3 regions of the Bacillus sp. V33-4 genome follow, and region 3 is predicted to be linked to each of the others. Evidence: riboswitches for the same ligand, from Rfam matches in the RefSeq annotation. Region 3 holds a riboswitch; each other region holds the start of a gene.

Region 1 (7,937 bases), on a different contig from region 3:
ACAGGCATTGGATAGTATTCGCTTATGAATAAAAATACAATCAGCAGCAGCATAGGAACCAAATCTGTTGGTCGATCAAAATAAAACAACTGGCAAAGAACGGTTACCCAGCCAAGAAGCGAAATGGCCGAAAGAAACAGCTTCGAATAACTTTCCCTTTTTTCAAAAAGTGCCAGGCTACTCACACCGACACCCCCTTTATCATGAATATTCTGTTAAATTGATTCTATCGATATCAGCAATAAAACACAAATTAAAAAACCCAGACTGGTCGAATGGCAGAGCCGCTGACCAATGCTGGGCCAAATCCCCTAAAGGATTTTGTTGGTGTTCATTATGGCAAAGACTGACCATCTTTACTATTCATCGAACGGGTTATCTTTTATAGTACAAAAGTTTTATCAACTGCAGGGACTTAAGGCAAGAATGGTTCCTGCTTTATAAGTGTTTATGATACATTTAAAGTGATCTTAATGGAAAAATTTCAAGAGGAGGACCGGAAGTGGCCAATATCAAGGAAGTGGCAAAAATCGCCGGTGTATCAGTTACGACGGTTTCCCGCGTCTTGAATAATCACCCGTACGTGAAGGAAGATAAGCGGAAAACTGTTTTGGACGCAATTAAAAAGCTTGATTATATCCAAAATCTGAACGCAGTAAATCTGGCAAAAGGGAAAAGTTATACGGTTGGCGTGATTCTTCCTTTTATTAACCATCCCCACTTTGGTGATATCGTCCAGGGGATTGCCAGTGCAGCACTTGAGCATAATTACCGGTTTATTATGTGCCAGACAGATTACAAGGCTGAAGAGGAGCTTAAATTTTTGCAACTGTTAAAAATGAAGCAAATTGATGGGGTTATCATTTGCTCAAAAACGAGCAGTTGGGACGAAATTGAACCGTTTTCGCAATTTGGCCCGATCGTAGCCTGCGAAGATACGCGCGGAGCCGCTATTTCTTCTGTGTTTATAGATCATTATGGAGGCTTTAAACTTGGAATGGACCATCTTATTTCGAAAGGCCATCGCAAGATTGGCTACTGCATCGCAAGAGGGCACAGCTTCAACAGCCGCCAGCGAAAAAAAGCCTATCTGGATGCGTTAGGAGAAATCGGAGCGAGCATTCACAATGATTGGATGTTTGACCAATGCATCTTTATAGAAGATGGCATAAGGGTCGTGCATGAGCTTCTTCACATGAAGGACCGGCCTACTGCATTGCTGGTCGCCTGTGACCAGGTTGCAGCAGGGATTGTAACCGAAGCGCGGAAACACGGAATTAGAGTGCCGGAGGATCTAGCTGTTATTGGTTTCGATAACCACCCAATTTCAAAAGTACTTGATATTACTACAATTGAGCATCACAGTGTTTTGCTAGGACAAAACGCTTTTAACCTCGCTTTCTCATTAATTGCTGACAACGACAATAAAGTGGAAAAGGTCGAACTTCCTTACAAGCTAATCGTACGTTCAACTGCTTAATGTTATATCCAGCCATTAATAGAAAACAAAAGAAGACTGTTCCATCGTAAGTGGATTGCAGTCTTCTTTGGGTGATAGTCGTACGGTGCGCCAAATGCTCACACAATCTTCCCGATCGGCGTTTCAAAAATTTTGTCTTCCAATCTATCCTTTGCCACCGACAAATTCCGCAGACATTCTACCTTCACCTTATCATCACAGATAAAATCGTTTAAAAGCTCGTCTTCCAATCTTGAATAGGCCGCAGAAATATAGTCCTTGCCCATTTCTTTCAGGCTTATAACCGCTGTGTATTCAAGTAGTTCTCTTTCAAAATATTCGACCGTACCAAACAAAACAGTCAACTTCATCTCCGCCTTCCCTCTCATTTACCGCCACGAAAATGGCGAACAAAAAAAACCATCCAAAAAAGATGGTGGATGCTTTATATTAAAGGAGACAAACCTTTAACAGCAGCAGCAATACCCGTTCCTTTTTGGCAACCCGACTATCATAGCTTACGCCTTAGACTCGCGGCTTTGCGTCCTTATTTTTCAATAAGTTTGCCTTTAACATTTCGTTACTTTTATACTAAAACCAATTGTGCGTTTTTTCAATCTTTTTCGGCAAATTTCTTACATTTTCGCACAAATTTAGTCATATTTTACTAGTTTACTTTTAAAAAAAACAACCTTAAACAAAAAAACAGCCTTGAAGCATTTCGCTTCAGGCTGTTTTTTTCGGCACGCCAATATCACTTCATAGCAGGCGGCTGAATTGGCGGTCCTGACGGTTCTTCAGTAGCTGCATGTGAAAGCTGCGTTTCACCTAAACTGATTACACCTAGACTCAGCAAAGCAAATAATCCAACAGAACAAAAAGTACCCAACAATTTTCTCATTAATTTTTCCCCCTTAACTGGTTTTTTCTAAATATTTAACTGCCTTTTTATGCATGCCGATTTCCCGGTAATGCAATGAAAGCAGGTGGTAAAAATGGCTCACATCATCCATATACTCACTGTTCTGTTCTAGGTATGGAATCACCTTAGTTTCTAAATATTCAATCGATTTTTCCTTCGAATCAATAGCAGTTAAATAATATCGCGCCAATATTTGATACTTTTTTATGCTCAATTGGGCCGACAGTTGCGATAGTTCATCGAAAGTTAAGTGTGCTTGCTCCATGTCTAGTAAAGAATAATAGATTTCTCCGACAGAATACAATGTGATCAAGTATTGACTCGATTGTTTACTCTGTAGAGCCAAGCTTTTGTTATAATATTTTAAGGCTTGCTCCAGATTACCCATTTTCCACTGAAGAAACCCCATATTATGATAGATTTGCGAAAGAAGATGCTGGTCATTCAACATTTCTGCATTCCGAATCAGATGCTTAAAGCAACTTAACGCCTCATCATATATTTTCGAATTCGTATAGTTGATGCCAAGCAACATTAATGAATGAAGAATTCTTTTAAAATTATGCTGATTCATGAATAATTGTAATGCGTGTTTGCCGTAATGGATCGCAAAGCTGGATTGCTTAAGCGAGCTTTTTACGAGCGCCCGATGGTATATAAGTTCACCTGTAGCAGACTCAGAATTCTTATCTGTAAGCAGCTGGTCGAATGCCTCATCCGCTTTCTTAAACTGCCCCTTTAATATTAAAAATAACGCATTATAGCTTTGATATAAATAGTTCTCATTTTGGGAAAAATTTCTTGTTTGTTTCTTTAACATATCACGCTGCTGCTCTGCTTCGACGAGGAATCGCTGAAATAGTTGGTATCTGTATTTAATAAGCTCATACTTATATAAGTATGACGAAAAAGGAATGATATTCTCCAGATCGGAGAGCTGTTCAAAGAGTTGCTGGGCCTCGTCTTTAAGATAAAAATCAATTTTATCCTTAAGTTCATTCAAGAGGAAACCGATTAATTGTTCTTGCTCACTTATCTCAGCGAGACTAATATTTAATCTGTTTAGCAGAAGCATAATTGTTTCTATGTTCGCATCTTTAGAATTGTGTTCAATTTTGCTTAAATGCGAAACAGAACAAATTCCTGCGGCGAGATCCTTAAGCGTCAGCTTTTTTTGCGTACGGTAAAATTTAATCAAAGGTCCGTATTCCATCAAAGCCACCACCTTTGCTTTTATAATAATTATAACAAAATTTTCAAAATATTCACTTAAAAAGTGGTAAAAATGCCGATTTAAAGAAACTGGTCAGAACAGAAGGGCTTATCACTTCCATCGTTTACCCCGAAAAATTTAATAGAAACATCGGAAAAACGCCTGGATCACAAGTATCCAGGCGTTCTTTTATTATAAACTAGTTTGCCAGACAGTTATCTGGCGACAGCCGGTAATCCTGACATTATTTTACCCTTGCAAATCCGAATCCGGATGCATAATCATCACCTGTTGCTGCACCGGTTCCGCCTTTAATGTCGTACTGTTTTGCGCGGTTTTGCAACTGTGCACGCAGTTGCACATGGCTTAAGGTTGGGCTTGCAGACCATATTTTCGCAGCAAGTCCGGCGACATGCGGTGTTGCCATTGAAGTTCCGCTGATTGTATTATAGTTGCCATCATACCAGGTAGATTCGATAGCGCTTCCCGGTGATGAAATTTCAACATCACGTTCTTGAATCACATAGTCTCCATCTGTGTTCGGGTTCCCTCGTGATGAGAAATTGGCAACCCGGTATGTGCCATTTTGCTGGACATTTTCAAGAGCGGCGACTGCAACCGCGTTTACCAATGCTCCCGGGTAACCGATTGTATTGCTGTTCGGACCAGAATTCCCTGCAGCAGCAACGACTAGCACGCCTTTGCTATATGCGTAATCAACTGCATTTGAAATAAGTGTATCTTTCGCGCTAGAACCCAGTGACATATTGATGACTGCCTTTGAACCTGTTCGGGCTGCTTCATCTGCAACATGGCGAATCGCTCCTGCTATGTCATCAGAGTATCCTGAACCACTGTCAGTGAGCACTTTATATGCCCAAAGCTCGGCTTCCGGCGCTACACCGTAGATGCCAAGCCCGTCACTTCCTCCATTTGCAAGAGCTGTTCCGGCGACATGTGTGCCGTGGCCGTTCCGGTCTGTACAGCTGCCATTTACTAATGGTGAAGTTTGCGTGAAATCTTTGCATTGCTCAACGTTTTGGACCAAATCAATATGGTTTCGATTAACACCTGTATCGAGAACCGCCACTTTAATTCCATTTCCGCCGCTTGTTCTCTGGATGGCACTGTCGTTATAGATTGCTTGAATTCCCCAAGGTGTCTGATCGCTTGGCACTGTTGCTGCTGCTTTAATCGGTGCAGTAGCCTGAATTTCAACTTCCGGGACAAGCTCAACTTTTAAGTTCTTAATTTTTTGCAGGGCTTGATATTGCTGGGCATTTACAGTAGTTGTGAAGCCCTCACTTCCGAAATCCCAGCGTGCACCGTGCTTGTCTTTCATTTGTTTGACCTGTGCTGTTTGGACAGCAGGAGCATGAATTAAAACTCGATAAGATTGCTGGCTTTCTGCTTTTTCTGTAGCTTGTCCAAAAGCCGCCGATGAAAACATTGAAAAACCCATTGCTAAACTTAAAACTGCCGCGCCTAGTATTCTTCTTTTTTTCATACCCAATACTCCTCTCGAATTTTAATAGCAGCATTTGCTGCTGCGATTTAAGTATATTTATAATATTCTGAATAAATCAACCTATATTCACTAATAAAAAGTTGGGAAAATTTTTGACAATCCGGAATTTTTCTATATATTTCCATATGATAATAATAAATTCAAGGAAAATTTCGTTTCTTCGAATTAATAATCTTCTTGTAAAATGTAACTGGAAGTAGTAAAATTTCATGATATGACTGCAGGTCATAGTTAAATTTAAAGATTAGGTTTTTTTGCTGTATGGCAAAAATAAGCTTATAAATGATCAATGAAAGAGGGGATAAGATATATGTCATCGCTGAAGGAAAATCGGACGCCGCTGGTGCTTTTAATGGTCAATATGTTTATTGCGATGGTTGGTATTGGGTTGATTATCCCTGTATTGCCTATGTTCCTTGATGAATTTGGTGTTGGCGGCCAGGCGATGGGTTACTTAGTTGCCGTTTTTGCATTGACCCAGTTCCTGTTCTCACCGATTGCTGGAGAAATGTCGGATAAATACGGACGGAGACTTCCAATTATTGTTGGCCTCGCTGCCTTCACTATTTCACAGCTGATATTTGCAGTCGGGACAGAGATTTGGATGCTGTTTGCCTCGAGGCTGTTAGGCGGTGTTGGGGCTGCTTTTATGGTTCCGCCGATGATGGCGTATGTCGCCGACATCACAACAGAGAGAGAACGGGGGAAAGGGATGGGTTTACTCGGTGCCTGCATGTCACTGGGATTTGTCATCGGGCCCGGGATTGGCGGATTCCTTGCTGAAGTTGGCATAAGAGTCCCTTTTTATACAGCAACCGTTATTGCCGGCATCGCAACTGTTTTATCGCTGTTCTTTTTGCCGGAAACACTGTCAATTGAAGAACAGCAAAAGGCCAGATCCGCGGTTCGCCAAAAAGAGAGCATGCTTCAACAACTGAAAAAATCGTTTAAAGCACCATATTTTATGCTGCTTATCCTCATTTTCTCGATGACATTCGGACTTGCCAACTTTGAAGCAATTTTTGGGCTCTACGTTGATGATAAATTTGGTTTTACCCCTAAGGATATTTCAATCATCATTACAGTCGGCGCATTAATTGGTGTTATTGTCCAATCGATATTTGTCGATATCATGCTGACCAGGTTTGGTGAAAGGAACGTAATGTACTGGACATTCTTGATCTCTGCGGTGTCCATGCTCGTACTTCTGCTCGCTGATTCTTTCTGGTCTATCTTAGCCGTTACGCTTGTATTCTTCACAGCAACATCACTCGTAAGGCCTGCACTGAACACATTACTTTCGAAAATGGCAGGAAACGAACAGGGTTTTGTAGCCGGGATGAACAATATGTATATGAGTATCGGAAATATGGTCGGCCCTGCTCTTGCCGGGATATTGTTTGATGTCAACATCCACTATCCATATGTGACAGGTGCGATCATCCTGTTCATGAGCTATTTCATGCTGTTAAGCTGGAAGGACCGCAGCCAGGGTCTGGCCCAGTCAGAGTCGGTCGGGAAATAACATTCTTTTAAAAAATCCCGGAGCGGATTTTGCTTTTCGCGGATATATTGAAATTTTCGCGGATATATCAAAAGCTTTCGCGGATATATCAAATTTTCCGCGGATATATCAAAACTTTTCTTCGCGGATCTATTATAATTTGAAAGCGAAGGCCAAATCGTTCTGATTTGGCCTTCGCTTTTTCTGTCCAACTATACAAAAATCCAATTTACAATATAGAAAACCCGGCCCCATCGGTGCCGGGTTTTCCAAATGCCACTATATACTTATATCCCGTTTCTGGAAAAAGACAAAGGTAATCACCAAAAATATCGCGTAATAGACGGCAAGAATAGCCAGTGATATTGGTAATGTGATGTCATCCAAAATCGTATCCTGGAGGGTGTAAATCGTTAAATCCAGATGCGGGAAAATCAAGAATTTCACCCATTCATACTTTCCGGCTAGAACGATCAGGATCCCACCGATCGATGAAGAAAAGAATAATACAAAAATTCCGATGCCGACAGCGAGTGCCTGGCTTTTAAACAATGTCGACAGCATAAAGGCAATCGTCATAATCACCAATAAACCAGGTAAAAAGTAGAGCGTCTTGAGCAAATATTGTGTTCCTACCACGGCTTCCTGTTGTCCTTCAATGCCCATTTCAAATATTTTCGTATCAAATGCACCATTTCCGAATAAAATCAATCCGATCAAATATCCTGAGACAATCAGGGTTAGCATCAATAAAATCGCATAAATAATCACTGCAATATACTTTGATAATAAAACGGCCCATCTGCGGTGCGGGCGAATTAGCAGCTGTTTGATCGTCCCGTCGGAGAATTCCGCTGAGACATTGGCGCTGCAGACAATGACAACGAACAGCGTCACTAAGGATCCTACTCCAACGACTACTTCATTCATAAAGTGCCAATTTGTTTTTTCATTAGGATTAATATCCTCGTCCAAGTACTTCTGGTTTTGGTCGATTTGTTGCTGTGCCCACTGTTTTTCTCCTTCAGGAAGCCCCTCCACATCCTTCTCTAACTGTTGATTTTGCATTTGCAGTTCTTCACGCCAGTTTTCGTTTGGCTCCGCATTTATTCTTTGGTATACGATTCCGCCAATCAAAACGGCTAGTACGATAATAATCATATAAACCCAGCTGGCTTTTTTCTGAAAAATTTTCATAAGCTCATTGCGTATCAAATTAATCATAAGCTTTGCTCCTTTTGATCCTTGTTGGTTAGTTCTAAAAAGCGATCCTCCAGTGTTGCCTTCACACTGCTGATCCCATATACATCA
Region 2 (7,937 bases), on a different contig from region 3:
TATGGAATATACGAGCACTCCCCTTAACAAGGCCGGATTGTCGTATCCCGATTGTCCCGCCAGGCTGGGCATACACCACACCTTCTTTATCACCGGTAACAGTAAGTTCACCAGCCTGTGCTTCATATTCCAGCATGATATTCGCGTATTTACCGAGTTCTTTTCTTGAGTTGAGCAATTCGGGACTTGACTCAAATTGGGCTTCTGACCATTGGAAGCTATCCTGCTGTTCTTCACCTTTAAATACAATTAAATTATCTTCAACTGCTACTTTTCCTGTTTCCACATATTCGCTCGTTAATTCGCCTATTTGTTTAAATTCACCGTTGGCAAAACCAAAGAGCCGTGCAGAAGTAGGCACCATTGATGCCCCTGCAGACTGATGCTCTACAACTACTCGGGTTGTCTGTTTACCTTCGTACTCAACGGTTATCGGTCCAACCATTCTAAAATCAGCAACAGCTGGTGCTTCTTCTCGAAAAAACACTTTCCATTTGCGCGTTTTTTCGTCAAAGCTTTTGCCTATCAAGATCCCGGTTTGTTCATTCAATTCCGGATTGGATTTAGTATAGGAGGCCAATATTTCTGGCTGTTTCCTGCCCCTTATATGTATAACTTCAATGATGGGATCTTCCGCGGATGCTAGCTCTGTTTTTATCCCGCTCTGTTTAATCCAGTCTTCCTTTGTATGCGGAACCTCTTCCTGAAGTTTTTCTATTGTTTTTGTCTGTGCTTCAGTCTGGCAGCCCGCTAATATAGCTGCACTGATCATCAAATAATAAAACTTACGCAAATCGTTTCCCCCTCCTAAATAGGATAACATGATTTTATGAAATAGAAGGATTGTTTTTTCAACCCTTGCCTCGTTTGTGAGAAATGAACCATATAGATTTGTCTTGTTCTTCTTTAATTTGGAATTCATCACTACTTTATAGCTATATAGAACGGATAGGAAATTTCAGGCCAGAATGGTATTCAGTTTCTTTTTCCAATCATTAAAGCTAAAATAAAAAGGAGATTCTGTAAATAAGAAAAAGCGGAAGCGCCTTGTTCAGACCCGACAAGCATTAGACGAGCGCTGCAGCAAGGTGTTTTTTGCCTTCTGGAAGCGATTGGCTCATGACCCCCCTCGAGGGTCTAGGCGCTGGCGCTAGACAAGGAGATAATAAATGAGTGATTTTAACGCACAATTAGAGAAATACGCAGACCTTGCTGTCAAAGTGGGCGTAAATGTTCAGAAAGGACAAACCCTCGTGATTAACACGACGCTTGATGCTGCGAAATTTGTAAGACTTGTCGTGAAAAAGGCATATGAGACAGGAGCACATAATGTCGTCGTCAATTGGACTGATGATGTTGTTTCACGCACGAAATACGAGCTCGCACCTGACGAAGCGTTTTTGGAGTACCCTGAATGGCGCGCAAAGGAAACGGAGGCACTTGCTGAAAATGGGGCTGCCTTTATGGCGATCGTCTCTTCAAGTCCTGATTTGCTCAAAGGGATCAATCCTGAGCGAATCGCCAATTTCCAAAAAGCTACCGGAAAAGCGCTCGCCAAATACCGCCAATATGTGCAATCAGATAAAGTCAGCTGGACTGTCATTGCCGTGCCTTCAGATGACTGGGCGGCCAAAGTATTCCCTGAGGAACCAGCGGAAAACCGTGTACATAAGCTTTGGGAAGCTATTTTTAAAGCAACCCGGAGCGATCTTGACAATCCCGTCGAGGCTTGGAAGGAACATGATAAAAACTTAAACGAGAAAGTTGAGTATTTAAACAGCAAGCGTTTTAAGAAGCTGCATTATAAAGCATCCGGCACAGATCTAACCGTAGAGTTGCCTGAAGACCATATTTGGGTCGGAGCCGGAAGCACAAATGAAAATGGTATTGAATTCATGGCCAATATGCCGACGGAAGAGGTTTTTACCGTACCATATCGGGAAGGTGTAAATGGTTATGTCTCAAGCACAAAGCCTTTAAGCTATGGCGGCAATATCATTGACCAATTTAAAATCACGTTCGAAAATGGACGAATTGTCAATGTCGAGGCTAAAGAGGGTGAAGAAGTTCTAAAGCGGTTAGTTGAAACGGACGAAGGCTCACACTATCTCGGTGAAGTTGCTCTCGTTCCACATAATTCACCGATTTCACAGTCAGACATTTTGTTTTTCAATACACTCTTTGATGAAAATGCTTCAAATCATTTTGCAATTGGCAGCGCCTATGCTTTTTGTATTGAAGGCGGCAAAAAAATGTCTTCAGATCAGTTGAAAGAAAAAGGTTTAAACCAGAGCATCACCCATGTTGACTTTATGGTCGGATCAGCTGAAATGGATATTGACGGAATTTCCGCTGACGGCAAAACAGAACCTGTCTTCCGGAACGGCAGCTGGGCATTTTAATAACTGTAAGAACAGACTCCTCTATTGGAGCCTGTTTTTTTTTGCCGTATCATAACTATGTTTTATTGCCTGATTAGAATATAATAAAAATATAAAAATAAGTGGTTTTTATTTCTCTGGGGAGGGAACAGTTCTTGCTGCAATATCATCTGATTGTTAACGGAAGGGTCCATGGTGTCGGTTTTCGCTATTTCACACAAATGAAGGCCAATGCATATCACATCACTGGCTGGGTAAGAAATCTCCCGGATGATCAGGTCGAGATTTTAGCAGAAGGTTCCGAGGATGACCTGGTCCTCTTTGCGAACAGCATCAAGGAAGGCAATCCATTTTCCAGGGTGACCAGTATCGAAAAAACAGAAAGCAGCCACTTGCAGGGCTTTAAATCTTTTACGATAAAATATTAATGACGCAACCCCATGCCATGATTGGCATGGGGTTTTGATAACAATCGAGACCTATTCACGATTGCGAATAGGTCTCGAACTTGTATTTTTATAATTTTGGGTTGACTAATATATTAACGATTATCAACTTTTTCTGGATACAGATCATGATTCATCAGCCTGTATTCAGCCATTTGCTCATACTTTGTACCGGGCTTACCGTAGTTTGTGTAAGGGTCGATGGAGATGCCGCCTCTTGGCGTGAATTTCCCCCACACCTCAATATAGCGCGGATCCATTAACTTGATTAAGTCATTCATAATAATGTTCATGCAATCTTCATGGAAATCACCATGATTGCGGAAGCTGAACAAGTACAGCTTTAACGATTTGCTTTCGACCATTTTTTGGTCAGGTATATAGCTGATATAAATGGTTGCGAAGTCAGGCTGACCTGTGATTGGACATAAGCTTGTAAACTCCGGGCAATTAAATTTAACAAAATAATCACGGTTCGGATGCTTATTGTCAAATGACTCGAGTATTTCTGGTGCATAGTCAAATAAATATTTTGTTCCTTGATTTCCAAGCAAGGTAATGTCTGATAGCTCTTCATTTTTTCTTCCGGGCATAAATAAAAGCCTCCTTATCTGAATCCGCATTCGCGTAAGAGAGGCCGCCGCATCTTTAACCGGGCTTATAAAGTATCAAAGCCATAGTTTTTTATAGAGGGTTGTTTGCTATGAACCTCTCCCGCCTGAGTGCGGGATTATTGAATTGTCATTGTTAATATAGATAAAAAGTCCGTACCTGTCAACGGATACTTTTCTCTGCCAGAAAATGCTCTATTATCATCCACAATAAGGAATGTCATCTTAAACATCGATTATGGTAAAGTAGCATTATATTGAACAGTCTTCAGGGAGGGTTTTGTTTGTGGAACGAATTTAAGAGATTTGCGATAAAAGGTAATGTCATTGACCTCGCGACCGGGGTTGTTATTGGCACCGCTTTTGGAAAAATAGTTACTTCTCTTGTAAATGATATTATTATGCCAATAGTCGGTTTGCTTATCGGCGGGATTGATTTTTCAAAACTGATATTTCCATTGCCGAACGGAGCAGAAGATATAAAGATCGGCTTATTTATTCAAACGATTGTAAATTTTATGATTATTGCGTTTTCAATTTTTATGATGGTTCGCCTAATTGAACGCTTTAAGAGAAAAGAGGAAGAAAAGCCGGCTGAACTGGTCATAGACAGACAAGAGGAGCTTCTTTCTGAAATTAGGGACCTCTTAAAGGAAAGATCAAAACAATTATAATCGCTCTTAAATTTCCTCTGCTGCCATATTTTTATTTGCTGAAAATTTTAAAGCTTATTTGAAAATCGTTTGGATCTTGGAAAAAAGATTGGCTTATCGGATGCTCAGCTTGCTACCACACCAAGAAATTCGGCGATTATTTCGCGGATCATGCAGAACCGAAAAACCGTGAAGAAAAGCTGCTGCAAGAGCTTTGGAAAGCAGGAAACGAGGAAGAAAGACACAAGCTTGCCCATCTGCTCGTAAAGCTCGTTGATGCGGAATAACCATTATAATATACAGGACATTCTCCATGATTAAAAGCCAATACGGGTATGTCCTTTTTTCTTTGTCGCGAACTACTTTTCTGCTATCGCTATGCCCTGTAATCTGTTAAAATAGAAGTTGACTTCATGATACAATGAGTCCTAAAAAACGATTTCCCCTCTTCCTTCCGCCAGTAAAGAGCCGCACTCCCGACTGGATTGTTTTCTTGATCCGGAGCTTTCTTTTTTTACAAATTCAGCTTCTGTTCATAGAAGCATTAAACGAAGCTGCCAAAATCCAGAGTTCATAATAATCAACCTCCAACCTTCAACTTCAGCTTACCTTATCTTCCATTTACAGCTACAGCTCCTATCTGCGCCTCCACCATGAAAATCCTTCAGATCTGTTGCATCCTTTTTATATTGCAGAATATACTTTCACTTGTTCGTTTAACACTGGTCTATCAAAGAAACCTCCGGAGACTTGGCCACGGCTTAACGCTTTATACTCTCCCGTTCAAAACATCGTGCAAGATTACAGTTCCCAAATAGTTGAATCGTACGAATATCGAAGGCTCCAATCTAAAAGCGCTGAAAAATTGTACCTTTTTATGAGATGGTTAATAGAAAGTAAATAGAAAATTTAAAATTTAGCATTTAAAAAAATACGGTTACTAATATATCAAAAAAGCATAAAAAATTCTTTCCGAATAGGATAAAGGTCCTACAAAAGATCGATTCTTAAAAGAAACAAAAAGACTTTCGATAGAAATGTAGCAATTTCCCACTTTTAATATTTTTTAGAAATAACTTTTTTTCTATGTAAACTATTTTTCTATTTACCACATATGCTATTCCTCTGCGTAAAATGCTGTCGAATTTCCACACATATTGGTTTAGAATGGCATATATAATAACCGTAATTACCTCTATAAAGGCAAAATCACTGAAAAGTGGTGACGCAAAGCTAAAGGGACTAACGCAGGAAACATTGCCAGGTCAGCCAGCTGCTTTAGGTTTCTTAAACCTGTTTATGCGAATAGGTTTATTTTTATAGCTCAAGGGGGCGAACGATAAGTTAATGAAGTGAAACACCATATTTTTCATGCTAGATAAACAACGGTTGTACTGTACCTGTACCACATAGGTTTTATGCAGTGTTTTTTCATTGATTGCCAAGGCAAGTATGCGCTTTCCCGGCTGCATTAATCTAACGGGCGCACCCAATTTAAGTTTGCTATTGAACAATTGTTTCAGTATTTAAGTCACACTTTGCTTACCTCACTCCTTTAAATACTGAAGCAAGTCTTTCAATATGATGAACTCCGTGCCTGGCCACCTGGAACCTATACACAGTACAATACTTAGCTTAAAGTTTTCAGCTTAATAGTAAAGGTAAAGTAAGGTGCATGGAAAAATGTTATACAAACGATGGACTACAGAGGAAGTCGATTATCTAAAGGTGAGTGTCGGAAATAAAAAAGTACCTGTAATCGCCAATCAGTTAAGGAGGACCGAAAAGGCAGTTGTCGCGAAAATGAAGAGGCTGGGAATCTCGCAAACGAAATCGCATACCGGGATGCTTACCATGAATGAACTGGCCAAGCATCTCCATGTTGATCCGAACACAGTCAAAAACTGGATTGATAATCATCATTTAAAAAGCAGTGTGAAAATTACAAGGACAACCAGAAAGTTTACGTTTATTAACCCTGAGGATTTTTGGGAATGGGCCGGCGAATACAAATCCAAAGTCAATTTTCAAAAAATAGATCAACATGCGATCTTACCCGAACCCGAGTGGGTTGAGGATGAACGAAAAAAAAAACGAGAATTTTGTTTCTTACAAAAAGTGGACCACCAAAGAGATTCAGCAAATGTTATGTCTCATCTCAAAGGGACATTCCTTTGAAGTGATAGGTAAACACCTGGGCAGAAGCCCAATGAGTGTCGCCAGAAAATATCAAAGAATCAATAAGGATAACAGAAATTCGACCTAACAGGTTTTGCAGCAGATATCTCCCAAATAGTTCTTATTTCAATCCATGGTGAATAGTTGGAGGGAAAATAAATGATTTTAAAAGACATCGACAAAGTCATAAGCCGGGATATACTCGAAGATGATATCTATCACGACAGTACACTGGTTATCAAAAAAGATACTCTGTTAAATGAAAAACTTATTAAGAAGCTGAAGTCACTTGGTGTAAAAAAGATTGCTATTAAAAGCGAGATATTGACTGACTCCGGCCAGGAAAACAAATCCGTTTCAAACAGCTTTCAAATTCAATTTATAAAAGAAACCTTTTTTACCAACTTAACGCATTTTGCGAACGAGCATCGTTACGGAAAGCTATTGTATGAATTGGAAGACTTGATGTTTGTTGAAGACTTATTTGTCTCTACTTTAATGGATGAGAAAATTGAGAGCTTGCTGGCCGCTTTGCGAAACTGGGATTCATACAGCTATTATCATTCATTCGACGTGTTTGTTATGGGTACTTTACTTGCCCGCAAAATGGAAGTTAAAAACCTGGAGGAATTGGCGATCGGTTATCTGCTGCATGATATTGGAAAAATTAATGTAGCAAGAGATATTTTACAGAAGGAAACAAAGCTAACGATTGAAGAATTCCAGAACGTCCAAAATCATGCAATCGAAGGCTACAAAATATTAAAAAACCTTGGCTTTGACGAAGCGGTCGCAGTTCTGGCCAAATCCCACCATGAACGAATCGATGGTTCAGGATATCCGGAGGGGAAAATCAATGACCTGCTTTCATTGGAGCTGAAAATATTAATGATCGTCGATGTTTACTCTGCTCTTACCTTAAAAAGACCTTACAGGGAGCCGTTTCATGCTGCGCAGGCTATTCAGTTTTTAATCAGTGATGTTCCCAAGTTTGAAAAAGAGTGTCTAATCCAATTTATCGAATTATTGAAAATCTATCCGGCAGAATCAATTGTCAATTTATCAAACAATAAACATGCGAAGATTGTGTTAATAAAAGAGGCCTTTCCAACATTGCCGGTCGTTAGACTGCTTGATCAGCTAGAGCCTATTGAACTACCATCAAATTACTCAATAACTATCAGCAATTTGGTCGAGTGGTCCGAATATGATCCTGAAAAGAACTTTGATGCTTACATAAAAGTATTAAAAAACGGAGACATCAAGCAGGCCTATGAGATTTTCCAGGTGATCATTGACGGGATGAGGATTGAAGAGATTTACTCGAAAATTATTTACAGTTCAATCACTAGGCTTTATACCCAGTATAAAAATGGTGAAATTGCCATGTCCGAGCTAAGGATTGCCGAGGAAGCAACAAAAAATATCATGCATAAAGCTCTTGAACAATTCATGCCTGAAATTGATCATACTCGGGAGAGCATTGTTCTGACCTCGTTTGGAAATGAAGAACAGTCAGTGCCGCTGCAAATTGTAGCGGATGTCCTGACAATCAATCGCTGGAAAGTTTATAACCTTGGGCTTTCAATTCCAAAGGAAGAACTGCTCGCTTTTATCCAAAAAAAGAAATTGAAATACTTGGGGTTCACACCGCCTGCCGAAGAGAAA
Region 3 (7,937 bases):
GATCGATTTAATTACTTCCTGTCCATCATCATTTACAGGAATAACTTTCAGTATATTCAACTGCTTATCGATATGAACTTCAACGGAAGGGTTAATATCAATTGCGACTACATACGAATCTTGTTGAGTCTGCGAATTGAAAAGAAAATAACCGATTACAGAGAGCACCAAAATTGCAGCAAGTGATAAATATTTAATTGGCCGGAACCGACTGGTGCTTTTTTCAGAATAGGTGTAAAGCTGGCCAATCCGAGGCACACCATCTTCAGGCCAGGGAATATTTTTAAAAATACCGCCCTCGCACATTATCACCACATATTCCTGGTTCACCTCTATAACAATTCCCTGATAGATTGTATTGTTCAGCATAATTGTTCATCTCCCGCTGGAATGCTGATATATTGAGTCAACTGGCGCCATTCCGGATGCAGCCTTAGTATGATTAACGTGATTAAATATTTTCGGTGCCTTTCGACCGTTTTAATAGAATAGCCCGTTTTTTTGCTAAAGAGTGTCGCAGGCAGGCGTTTTTTCTTCAAAAAATCCTCCACCAATTCAGGAAAGCCGACAAACTGGTGTGCCATTAAAATCATTTTATCCCTTGAATCTTTATGTTTTGGAGCATAGTGCTCCAGCTCTTCAAAAAGAATATCGAATTCGTTTAAGCTCTTCTTAAACTCCAAAATTTCCTCAATCAGTTCTTTTTCCTGTAAAGTTTGCTGGTAAGATTTAAGAGATTGCTTTTCCTCACATTCTTCATCTTGATTGAGACGATCTGCCTTTTGTTCTTTTCGAAAAAAATCGATCAGATCTCTTTTGATAAGAAGATAGGCATAATTTAAGAAGCTTCTGCCTCGCTGGCTGTTATATGTATCAATTGCACGATTAAAAGCCAGTAAGCTGACACTCGCCTCTTCTTCGCTCCAGTTAATATAACGACCGGTAATATGGCCGGCCGTATTAATGATATATGGTCGGTAATGGCGAATGATTGTTTCTCTATCTATTTCGTTCCCGTTTACCGCTGCTGAAATTAATATACCAAGCTCTGAATCTTGCAACTGACCACCCCCGAATGCCTACTAGATAATCATACTTTTAAAGTTTAAAGGGGTAAAGAAGCTTTTTAAAAGTGCTTTTAATTTTCCCGAAAAGAATTCATAAGAAAATACAAATAGAAGGAGCCAGCGGCGTGGCTCCTTTGACCTTAATTTTCTCCGTCTTCTGAATGTTCTCCTTCTTCCCCGTTTTCGTTTTTATTTTGGTTTTGTTGGTCTTTATATTGCTTTTCAGCTTGTTCTTTCGCTAATTGTTCTTGTTGTTTACGAGCTTGTTCTACTTGCTGTTTTGCTAATTTTTCTTGTTGTTTGCGAGTTTGTTCTGCTTGTTCTCTTTGCTTTTTTTCTTGCTCTGCTTGTTGCTTGCGAGCTTGTTCCTCTTTTTCCCGCTGCTGCTCTGCCAGTTCTTCTTGTCTTTCACGTTCCTGTTCAGCTGCTTCCCTGGCCGCTTGTTCCTGTTCTTTTTTACCCTTTTCTAATTCCTTTTGTTTTGAAGCAGTTTGCTCTGCTTGTTTTTTATTATTTTCTGTGTTCTCAGCTATATTATTTGAATCATTTTGCTCTTCATCATCGTCGTATTGCCCTTCGTTATCTTCTTCTTCCCTGTCGTTGGAATTTCCTTCTTCATTCTGTTCTGCCAGTTCTTCATCTGCGTCTTCTTGTAATTCTTTCAGTTCCTTTGCAACTTTTTCCTGAATTTTTTTAATTTTTTTATCAGCTTCCGCCTTGGTGATTTCACCCGTTGCGAGCTTTTCTTGAATTTTGGCAAGCTTCTCTGATGCTTCCTGCTCTATTTCCGCATATTCCTTAACTATTTCAAATTCAACCTTCTGTTTCTTAATATCTTTCAGTGATTTTTCCAATCTTTCTACCGTGGCTGTATCGTTTGATTTTTTCGCTTGTTCTATCGCCTCTTCGATTAGATCTTCTTTTTGATTAATCACTTTACCAACCAGTTTGCCCAGGTCTATATTTAACTCTTTTGCTATTTGCCCAAAGCCCATATTTTTATTCTTTAATAAATCAACAATTTCTGCTTCTGTTTTTTCGCTTTCCTCAGATAGAGCAAGAACTTTTACAATTTGTCCAAATCCCAGGCCTTCTGCACGTAGTGCTTTTACCTTTTCTGTATTTAATTCCTTAACCACGCTCGCTACTATAAAAGCTTCTTTTTTAGTAGAATTCAATTCCTCTAATTTATTGTCTGCTAATAAGTCTTCGCCAGGGATATCGAGTGCAGCAGTTTGCTCCAACTCACTTGTTAACTGATCCTTTACCTCTCCGTTCAGATCCGAATCCAATACAATCTGCGCAACCTTATCGCCCGCTTCCTGCAAGGAAACTAAGTATTCATCAATTAAGTTCGTAATATATTGATCTTGATCTGTCTCGGCTATTTCAGCTAATTCCGAAAGCCGCTCCTGAGAAAATTGAAGCAATAATTCGGTTTCCTTTACATCATTAAACGCAAAAAATAACTGCAAATCTTCAGACAGCTTATCAAAGAAATAAGTAAAACTATTGTCCGGTGTGGTACCTGCTGCAACTTGGGAAAATGGTGCGTTTACTGTATCATCAGCTGGCGCTGTGTCTCCCTCTGCATAAGCCGCAGTACTAAACAATAGGCCTCCCATGAAAACTCCGCCCGAAATGAGCCGCTTGATATTTCTGTTCATTTAACTTCTCTCCTTATAAAAAATAAGAAAAGATGAAAAAGCTATTATCTTCGTCCGCACTGGTCTGGCAGCTGGCTGACATAGGTTTTACCCCGTTAGTCCCTCTAGCTTTGCGTCGCCATTTTTCAATGGTTTTGCCTTTATCAACTTTTCTAATATTCTATACGATTCCATGTCGAAATTTGAGGGGGAAATTGGCGAAATAAAAAAATTTTTATTAACTACCGTTAAAGCAGAAGTGGGTGAATTGTTGGATTATCAGATCAAAAATATAAGAACAGGAACAAAAAAACCAAAAAGTTCTGTGCGAAAAGCAAAACCTATAATGACGTACCAATTGAAAGTATCACTAAAAGGTATCCGGCCGCCTATTTGGAGAAGGATCGAAGTGCATAGCGAGTTAACCTTCCACCAGCTGCATGAAGTGATTCAAGTATTAATGGGCTGGGAAAACTATCATTTATACAGTTTTGAATATAATGATGTTTTGATTGAGCTTCCCGAAGATGAATTAGAGACTGGGTTTTTCCTTCCTAAAATGAGGGAAACAACTGATTCACGGAAAGAAAAGCTGGGAGACTGGATCCGAACAGAAAAGGATGAATTCCTCTACACCTATGATTTCGGAGATGACTGGGAGCATATGGTGACAGTAGAAAAGATCGAGCAAGTATCTGAAAAGCTTAAATACCCTGTCTGCCTAAAAGGAAAACGCGCATGCCCACCGGAAGACGTTGGAGGTATTTACGGTTATTCAGCTCTGTTACAAGCTTTTCAAGATCAGGGGGACCGGCAACTTGATCAAGAGGAAAAGGAATACATGGAGGAGCTGCGCGAATGGTATGGACCTATTGATCCGGAGGCGTTTGACATTGATCAAGTCAACCAATCTCTTAAAAAGGTTTTGACAAACAGGAAACGATAAGAGCTTGTTTTAAGAGTGGATTGAAATTTTCCACTCTTATTTTGATCATGATAGCTTTTTCCCCCAGTCTCGTTTATGCGCACTGTCTTTTTCTGGAGAGTCTAACTTAAAGTCAACTACAAAAACCAAGTTTAGCTGAAAAAGATATAGTGGACATTAAATAAACGCCCAGTAGAGAGGTGTTATTTTGTGATCTTTTTCTGTTAAATTCTTCAAAATACCCTATTAACAAACAATATTAAACCCTTTATTCATGCAAACATACGATCATTATCGAAAATCCTGTCGTTCTTTATCGAGAACTTTTTGTTTATAGAGATTACTTATCAAGTTATTATTGGATTACTAGACAAACAGGAGGTTAAGGTAATGCCGTTATTATATATGAAAGAAATCTTTACTCCTTTAAAATTGATCGGAATTAAATTCTTCATAACAAAAGAAGGCGATAAGTATATAAAAATTTGGAATAAACCTCGAAAAAGGATTTTTAGTTAATATATTTCAATATCTACGAAAAGTATAAGGATCTTTGCTATGAGATCATTGATGATTATTGGCAAGGCCTTTTTTATTTGTCCCGCTTTCGAAATCCCCGATCTATGAAAGAAAACTCAAATTTATCAAATGTATTCTTTCAAAGGCTTCGGCTCGACTTGCTTTAAGTGTGCAATTCATATTTTTAGTCAAATAAAAAGCTAGCTTAGCAACTTGGGCCAAGCTAGCAAAAACCAAATGAATTTATTCTTCTGCCCATTTTCCACTTTAGATTCCAGGTAATAGAGAGTAAGCCCTTCTTGAATAATTCCTCCCCCGTCTCTTACTCCACATTCAAAGAAGAATCCTTCTTCACCAGCTTTAAATAAATCATATAAACTATTCCGATTGCCATCCATATAAAACCGAGTTGTTTGCTGGTTGCATCAAGGCTATACCATACGAAACCGATGATAAATAATCCGATTACCGGGAATAGCAAGTGATTTAAGTAATCTTTGCTCTTTTTCTTGCGGATAAAATAATTGATGACTGAGATATGCAAGAACAGGAATGCGGTTAATGCCCCGAAATTAACAAGAGATGCCAACCCATCGATTTTAGAAGCAAAGAACACTGTCACCACTAAAGAGATTCCTGCTACTGCAAGAGTACTGATGTATGGAGTTTGGAACTTTGGATGAATTTTAGATAGAACGCCAGGAAGCTTTTTGTCACGTGCCATGCTATATAAAATCCTGGAGATAGCTGCCTGTGCTACTAATGCATTGGCAATTCCCCATGCAAGCGCTGTAGCCAGGGTAGTTGTCCACTTCAACCAGGTACCGCCTGCAATTTCAGCAATTTGGTAAAAAGCTACATCCGCATTCTCAAATGTTGTATAGTCTGGCCAAATTAAGGCTGAAACCCATGTTTGAATAATGAATAATACCCCGACGACCAATAAGGAGAAAATAACTGCACGTCCAACAACTTTGTTTCCTCCTCTTGTTTCTTCGGACAGCGTCGATATGGCATCGAAACCAAGGAAACTTAAAACAGCAATCGACACAGCACCCATGACCATTCCGATGCTAAAATTATCACGGTCATAGAGCGGTTTAAAATTAAATTCTGCTCCATTTACGCCCTTTGAGATGGCAATGATAGCGGCAATCACAAATATCGCCAGCACAATTAATTCAAGAACAACGATCACCTTATTTGCTTTGGCCGTTATTTCAATTCCAAATACATTAATGACAGTATTAATTCCAATAAATATAAGAAGCCATACAATCATTGGGACCCCAGGCACGATATCACCTAAAGCCGCAGCGCTGACTAAATACAATAACGAAGGGATTAAGATATAATCCAGTAAGATCACCCAACCGGCAAAAAAACCGACATGTTCGTTAATCCCGCGCTGTGCATAAGAATAAACGGAACCTGCGATAGGAAAGGCTTCAGACATTCTTGCATAACTTAATGCAGTAAAAATCATTCCTATCATCCCAATTAAATATGCAAGTGCGACCATTCCATTCGAACCTTCTGCGACATATCCATAAATCCCGAACGGTGCAATTGGCACCATAAAAATAAGACCATAAATTAATAAATCCCAAAACGATAAAGACCTTTTTAACTCTTGCTTATAGCCATAATCTTCAATGTTAACGTCAATTTCTGTATTTATCTGATTGGCTTGTTGAACATTCGGATCCATCCAATCTCCCCCCCTTTATATACTCGCGTACTTTTTCACGATGAAGTTTATCCAAACAGCTTTACCCCATAAGCGTCAAGTACACTTCTTGGCACAACAAATCTTGCCGTCATTAACGGATCGACAATTTGCGAAATTTGAACTTGCCCGACTGCACTCATCAGCATAGTCAACTCAGCCAAGGTTAAATCTGTATGAGGAAGTAACGTGTCTATCATTAGCTCAACTGACGCTTTGGCTGCTTCGTCTAAAGTTTCCTTTGAAACAATGACAGCAACGCCCTGTTCATTTTCTAAAAAAGGAAACGGAATAGATGTCCCTATAAGGACTTCTAACGTAACCGTTACTTTCCCTGGGATTTCGATTCCCGACACACCGATTTCCCCGTCTCCCATCGCCGCATGCAAATCCCCCAGGCCGAATAGAGCACCTTCCTGAAAAACAGGAAAATACAAGGTTGCCCCCGTGGTGATAAGAGTTGTATCCATATTTCCGCCATGTGCCCCGGGTGTTCCGCAGGAGACAGCATCTCCCTCGGGAGCTACCCCGATGACACCGATCATTGGATTTAAAGCTATTGATATTTTTTCATTAAAAATAGCTTTATTGTCTTTAATCGGAATGAGCTTTACCTGAAATTCATCAATGCGATGACCCATAACACCCAAACCAGGCCCGACTGCCATTACCCCTTGTTCACCCAGCTCAATGTTGTCAATCCTCACCTTTAATACATCACCCGGTTTCGCTCCTTCAACATAAACCGATCCTGTTGCCGGATTAATCTGATTCCAGTCAATGGCGTTTAAGCCTGTATCCTGAGATTGAATTTGGTTTTGAAAGCAATCATATGTGTCAATGATAACTTGTGTACCCGAAGAAACCGTTAGAGCTGTTTTATTACGTTTACTGAAAAAATAAAAGAATTGTTCTTTTGATAATGTTTGCACGATATTTCAGACTCCTTCCTTTTTCCTAATTATAAAAAAGAGAAGAACCCCTGTTTTGCAAAATAATAAGTTGTTTTTGTATTATTTTTATATTTTTCTGACTTTTCTAACAAAAACAACAAATAATGTTATCCCGGATAAAGCAAAACTTATAATAGGCCCAGTCATTTCTTTGAATGCAAAAGAAACCCAGCACCCTATTAAAACAAACAAAACAAGGATCAATGAAAATTCAATGCCCCACTGAACATTAGATTTTACTAACAGCCATAAAGCGAAAGCAAGGGATACAAAAAAATTGAGGTAAAAAATAAAAGTCGCATACAATGTTGGTTTAAAAACCAGCATGGTGAACATCGTCAATAAGCACAAAAAAAGGTTGAAGAAATAACTTTTTCTCACCGTGAATCGCCCCGGAAAAACCATGAAAATCAGGCTAGTCAATTTATGAAGGGAGATACCTATTCCAAGCGCAAAACTTGATAAAACGCTCACAATCAATATATATAACAAAGGAGGCGAAAGCTGTTGCGTAATGCCACTTAGTAGATCCGCCCGCTCTGTAACCGACAGCAAATACACGACGATGACTGTAACCGACAGGGGAACCGCACTCCAGCAGATCGCACTTAAGCTCACTGTTATTTTCAGTCTGTTCTTTTTCATTGATGAAAGATCCGGACTGATAAAAAAATAAACCATCAATTGTGCTGCCATAAACAACATGAAAAGGAAACAGGCAAGAATGAATGACCCTGCTCCGAAGTCAACGCTATTATTGCGTACAAAATTGAGATAGGTAGATTGAACACCATGAATGAGGTAAGTAGTGAGAGGGATCATGGTGACGCCAATAAAGAAAAACGCCATTAACCAGGCACCTACCTTTTGAATACCCTGTACCCCTCCCATTCCCGCAAACACAAAACCAAAAGATAATAGAAAAGCACTTGTCCAATACGAGGAGATATAAAATACTGATTCCATAAAGGAACAAGCCAACAAAATACTAACAATAAGCCCTTCACAACTTGCCATAAACAAGATGAAATAAAAAGCAAACCGGCCATTTTTCGTAAAAACAGTTTTAAAATAATCTTTTCTTTCCCCTGCTTTACA

What was found. Region 3 has a riboswitch for cyclic di-GMP ahead of CVD23_RS11995 (DUF5667 domain-containing protein). Riboswitches for the same ligand answer to the same signal wherever they lie in the genome.
Region 1: linked by a shared signal. The riboswitch ahead of CVD23_RS04550 (hypothetical protein) and the one ahead of CVD23_RS11995 (DUF5667 domain-containing protein) in region 3 are both predicted to bind cyclic di-GMP.
Region 2: linked by a shared signal. The riboswitch ahead of CVD23_RS04425 (helix-turn-helix domain-containing protein) and the one ahead of CVD23_RS11995 (DUF5667 domain-containing protein) in region 3 are both predicted to bind cyclic di-GMP.

The regions. Positions count from the first base shown of each region.
Region 1 is NZ_PGVC01000010.1:43,726-51,662, forward strand. It holds gene CVD23_RS04540 (GAF domain-containing sensor histidine kinase) at 1-185, opposite strand, end outside; gene CVD23_RS04545 (LacI family DNA-binding transcriptional regulator) at 503-1,480, shown strand; gene CVD23_RS04550 (hypothetical protein) at 1,579-1,830, opposite strand; cyclic di-GMP riboswitch class I at 1,955-2,037, opposite strand; gene CVD23_RS21805 (hypothetical protein) at 2,214-2,360, opposite strand; gene CVD23_RS04555 (helix-turn-helix transcriptional regulator) at 2,374-3,594, opposite strand; gene CVD23_RS04560 (S8 family peptidase) at 3,839-5,101, opposite strand; gene CVD23_RS04565 (MFS transporter) at 5,433-6,647, shown strand; gene CVD23_RS04570 (ABC transporter permease subunit) at 6,906-7,850, opposite strand; gene CVD23_RS04575 (ABC transporter ATP-binding protein) at 7,847-7,937, opposite strand, start outside.
Region 2 is NZ_PGVC01000010.1:13,180-21,116, forward strand. It holds gene CVD23_RS04395 (hypothetical protein) at 1-793, opposite strand, end outside; gene CVD23_RS04400 (aminopeptidase) at 1,170-2,402, shown strand; gene CVD23_RS04405 (acylphosphatase) at 2,537-2,809, shown strand; gene queF (preQ(1) synthase) at 2,923-3,420, opposite strand; gene mscL (large-conductance mechanosensitive channel protein MscL) at 3,723-4,112, shown strand; gene CVD23_RS22305 (DUF3243 domain-containing protein) at 4,295-4,378, shown strand; cyclic di-GMP riboswitch class I at 5,284-5,372, shown strand; gene CVD23_RS04425 (helix-turn-helix domain-containing protein) at 5,775-6,269, shown strand; gene CVD23_RS04430 (HD domain-containing phosphohydrolase) at 6,429-7,937, shown strand, end outside.
Region 3 is NZ_PGVC01000030.1:27,547-35,483, forward strand. It holds gene CVD23_RS11985 (anti-sigma-I factor RsgI family protein) at 1-369, opposite strand, end outside; gene CVD23_RS11990 (sigma-70 family RNA polymerase sigma factor) at 363-1,061, opposite strand; gene CVD23_RS11995 (DUF5667 domain-containing protein) at 1,208-2,734, opposite strand; cyclic di-GMP riboswitch class I at 2,798-2,883, opposite strand; gene CVD23_RS12000 (plasmid pRiA4b ORF-3 family protein) at 3,060-3,659, shown strand; gene CVD23_RS12005 (APC family permease) at 4,480-5,868, opposite strand; gene CVD23_RS12010 (acetamidase/formamidase family protein) at 5,916-6,818, opposite strand; gene CVD23_RS12015 (hypothetical protein) at 6,906-7,805, opposite strand.